Regions from separate parts of the Cellvibrio sp. KY-YJ-3 genome, predicted to be linked through region 1. Evidence: predicted binding sites of a transcription regulator. Region 1 holds the regulator's gene; the other holds the start of a gene.
What was found. Region 1 encodes FNR, which switches genes on or off when oxygen is low (the NO sensors DNR and NnrR bind a similar motif). Its sites were predicted from a motif close to TTGATNNNNATCAA; they were not measured.
Positions count from the first base shown of each region.

Region 2: the regulator FNR is predicted to act here: its motif matches at 932-945, upstream of D0B88_RS05660 (OmpW family protein).

Region 1 covers NZ_CP031727.1:3,565,562-3,567,748, forward strand. Annotated here, with positions in the region: gene D0B88_RS15055 (GGDEF domain-containing protein) at 1-1, shown strand, start outside; gene D0B88_RS15060 (cold-shock protein) at 121-327, opposite strand; gene fnr (fumarate/nitrate reduction transcriptional regulator Fnr) at 720-1,478, shown strand; gene D0B88_RS15070 (DUF4202 domain-containing protein) at 1,517-2,113, shown strand; gene D0B88_RS15075 (SirB2 family protein) at 2,167-2,187, shown strand, end outside.
Region 2 covers NZ_CP031727.1:1,347,409-1,349,595, forward strand. Annotated here, with positions in the region: gene D0B88_RS05655 (RNA polymerase sigma factor) at 1-35, opposite strand, end outside; gene D0B88_RS05660 (OmpW family protein) at 212-859, opposite strand; gene D0B88_RS05665 (DUF1993 domain-containing protein) at 1,026-1,556, opposite strand; gene D0B88_RS05670 (BLUF domain-containing protein) at 1,568-2,107, opposite strand.

The sequences.
Region 1 (2,187 bases):
ACTCGCATTCACCACATTACTATTCCCATCACAAACAAAAATCCCATCAAAAAAAAGCCGCCCGGGATTAAACCGGGCGGCTTCCTATTACTGCTTGCTCAAATGCGCAAGCACGGCGAATTACAAACCAATTACGTTCTCGGCTTGTGGGCCTTTTTGACCGGGTTTTACGTCGAACTCTACACGCTGGCCTTCAGCCAGGGTTTTGAAACCTGAACCGCTGATTGCGCTGTAGTGAACAAATACGTCCTGGCCGGCCTCGCTAGCGATAAAACCAAAACCTTTAGACTCGTTGAACCATTTAACGGTACCAGTGCTTCTAGCCATAATAAACCTCGATGTTTCTTTAAATAAAAATGAATACCCCAAGTGGGATTGCGCTGGCGGATTCAGATCTTACTTATGAAAAACAAAACGAGGTGCTAAGAGATTCACTGCTAGTACAACGATGTGACTTACCATAAATAATGCTGCTAACTGGCCAGCCGGGCCAATATATTATCCGGCCCGCTGCAAGTAAAGAGGGTGATTTGACAAAGATTATGGCTTTTTAGTTATAAGGCAGCACTACTCCGCGACCTCTCCCGTCGGATTAAATTTCTCCAGACATTTGAGCTAAATCAACTATTTACCGCCCCCGTTAAAGCTGCAACAATCACTCATCATACTGTTGGCGCGGAGTTTTCCTGCCATAGTCTTATATTCGAGGTGGTGGACCCATGACAGCTAATCAGAACATTGTAAAAACCCAGGATTCAAGCTGCCCTCACGATAAGCGCGTCAGCTGCGGCAATTGCCGTTTAAATACTATTTGCTTGCCTATCAGCCTGCACATTGAAGATATCGACCGCCTGAACGGCATTATCCAACGCGGTAAACCGCTACAAAAAGGCGATTACCTCTATCGCGCTAATGACCACTTTCACTCGGTGTATGCCATTCGTTCGGGTGCAGTAAAAGCACTGACCCTGAGTGATAACGGTGAAGAACAAGTCACCGGGTTTTATTTGCCCGGCGAGGTAGTTGGCATGGATGGTATTGCCGACAATCGCTACACCAATTCAGTAATCGCATTGGAAACCGCATCGGTGTGCGAAATTCCGTTTAATCGCATGGAAGAATTGAGCTTGCAAATCCCTAATCTGCAACGTCACTTTTTTCAATTGATGAGCCGCGAAATTACCCAGGATCAGCAAATTATTACCCTGCTGAGCAAAAGCAGCGCCGAAGAGCGCATTGCCGCCCTGCTGCTGAGTATTTCCAGCCGCAATAGCCGCCGCCAGCTATCGGCCAATGCCTTCCGCTTACCTATGTCGCGCACCGATATTGGCAATTATTTGGGCCTGACCATTGAAACAGTCAGCCGTATTTTTACTCGCTTGCAAAAACAGGAGGTGATTTCTGTGGATAAAAAAGAAGTCCTCATCACTAACATGGAGTTGCTGCGCAATATCGCCAATGGCGATGGCCACTGCTAACCACTGCAAGCACCTGCAATAAACCACGAGCACCTACAATGATCAGCAACCAGCGTTTGCAAGACACCCTCGCCGCATTTGATGCCGCCAACCTGCAAGACCCGAATAGCGAAATAGTAGAAGGCAAAACCGTTGCCAAAGAATGGATTTATGCCCAACGCATGAGTGCACAGCTGTCACGTTTTTGCCCTGATGCATCCGAGGCGTTACAGCTCGCGACACGCAGCCAGCATATTTGTCGCTGGAAGATTCCGCGCTCTGACTACCCAATGGATCGCAGCGGCTATAAAAAGTGGCGTCTGGATTTAGCGCAAATGCACGGCGATATCGCCGGTGAAATTATGGCCGCACAGGGTTACGACGAAACAATCATCTCTCGCGTAAAAGACTTGCTGCTTAAACGCAGTTTAAAGCGCGATGAAGAAGTACAAACACTGGAAGATGTGATTTGCCTGGTGTTTATTGAATTTTATTTAGAAGACTTTGCCAGCAAACACGATGAAGTAAAACTGATTGATATTATCCGCAAGACCTGGAACAAAATGTCACCCAAGGGCCATGACGCCGCACTGAAATTACCACTGAGTGACAGCATGCTCGCACTGGTAGGTAAAGCGCTCACCCCGGACACCTGAGTTTATTACCAACAATTTCAATAATTTTCACATAAACAAAAAAGGAAACGACCGTGTATTTAGCCCTTAAACAT
Region 2 (2,187 bases), 2.2 Mb from region 1:
GCCGGTTGATTCGTTATTTTTTGATTATTAGACATGGGCTCTAGCCACCAAGGTGATTTCCTCATAGTCCATGACGATAGACGAAGAATATTCCGCCATCGGCCCCCGCAAATAAAGCAAAAAATCCAGATTAATTGCTCTCCAAAAACAAAAAATCCCGAACTGAACCATTCAGTCCGGGATTTATGTCATAACCCCACAAAAATTTTATTTAAAAGGAGTAAGCGGCGCCGAGCATAAACACCAATGGGTCAATCGCCACATCCACACTCGCGGCGTGGGCGCCATCCACATAAATACGGGCGGTGGTTTCTATGTCGATTTTCCAAACGGCCGCATTCAAATACCAGTTGTCGGTGAGTTGCAGGTCGGCGCCCAGCTGCAAGGCGAGGCCGGTGGAATCTTTGAGTGAGAGGTCGGTATCGCCATTTAGGGCACTGTCCAAGGTAGCGCTGCTGCTGGTATCAAAAAAAGTGGTGTAATTCAGGCCGATACCGGCATAGGGTTGGAATTTGCCTTGGCTCAGCGGGTAATACTGCAGGGAGATGGTGGGCGGTAAATGTTGGGTGCTGCCAATATCCACCCCCTTGAGCGCACCGCTGCCGACAATGTCGTGTTCAAATGGCAGGGCGGCCAATACTTCAATACCGATGTGCGGTGTGGCAAACCAGGTGCCGGAGAAACCAAGGCCGGTTGCATCTTCTATATCCACCCCACCGCCTAATACGGTGCCGCTACTGGCGTCGGGTGCAACCTGGGCAACACCGACACGCACTAAAAAGTCCCCGGCTTCATGCGCTTGTGCGAGTGGTGCAACGCAGCTGCTGCCGATAACCAATGCCATGACTAATTGACGCATTTTCTTTTCCTCTGCTGTTAAAACTGTTGTTAATTCACAGAGGCAGTGTTACGAAAATTCCCGTTGTTAAAATTGATATATATCAATTAATACCGGCGCAGGAAAAAATAAAAAGCTAACTGAAAATTATTTGATGTGACACAAAGTCGCGCGATTTTTTAAATGGTTAACGAGTTGTTTCCGGCACAAACGAAAATCCGTCCGGGTACTGGTGATAGCCGTCGAAATCGCCTTTGCTCAGTGGCACACCGGCAGCGCGGGCGATGGCGTAAGCCATGCTGAGGTGAAAGAAAAAATTGGGCAGAGCATAGAGCTGCGCATATTCCGAGGCGGGTAAATGCAACTTGGTGAAACCTGCCTGGTCGCTAATGATGGTGGTGGCGTGAATAAAATCTGTAGCGGGAATGGCTTGCAAATAATCAATGGTTTGGGTGAGTTGTAACTGCACTCCGGCGTAAGTGTCATCGCTATTATCAAAAGTAATACGCGGGCGCGCACTGAGCGGGCAACAGCAGCGCAGCGAAAAGTTGGCCGCAGTGCGCAGCTGCGCCAGTAACGGCAACATGCCTGGGTGCAAACTGTGTTGCAGCAGAGCATTGTCGCCACCGCTGTGGCGATCAATTTTTTCCACAATTACTTTCAGTTGTTGCAAGTAATGGCAAAAAATCGCGCCGGGATTAATGCTGTGGTTATTCATGCGTCAGGCAACTATCCACGGTTAAATAACCGGCGCCAACCGGTTTTAGCTTGTTTGCTGGATTGTTCATTGGTTTCAGTGGCGACAGCTTGTTGTTGCTCGGCGCTGTTTTCGGCAAGCTCTCCCGACTCTTTGGCCTGTTGGAAAAAAATTAACAAACGTCCCACCATTTCGCGATCGTAATCAAAGGGTGAAAATTCCGTCAGGCTGTGTTGCGCTAAAAAATCGCGCAGATTTTTTTCAGCGGGTAAATATTTCATGCTCCAATCCTGAAACAGGCGGCGCTTGGTGAAACCTTTCAATAATACTTTAGCGTTCTTGTGGCGCGGGTCGTTGCAAATGCGTTGATAGGTTTCCACTACCGCATCGCGCTGGCCTTCCAAACATTGGAAAAAATATCCATTGCCGTAATAGAGCACACCGCCCACTTCGGCGCGGGCGTTATTGCGGCGCGATTCGGTCAGAATCCGCCCCACTTCCAGCTCAATTCCCTGATCGGCAGCGTCAAAGGTCGCTTCACTGGCGTACACCAGTCTCACTAAATCATCCACAATTGGGCTCCTCTATTGCGGCGGTGCGCGCAGCGGTATGCGCGTGGGTTATTCAACAGCATACTCGGACAACAGCCCGC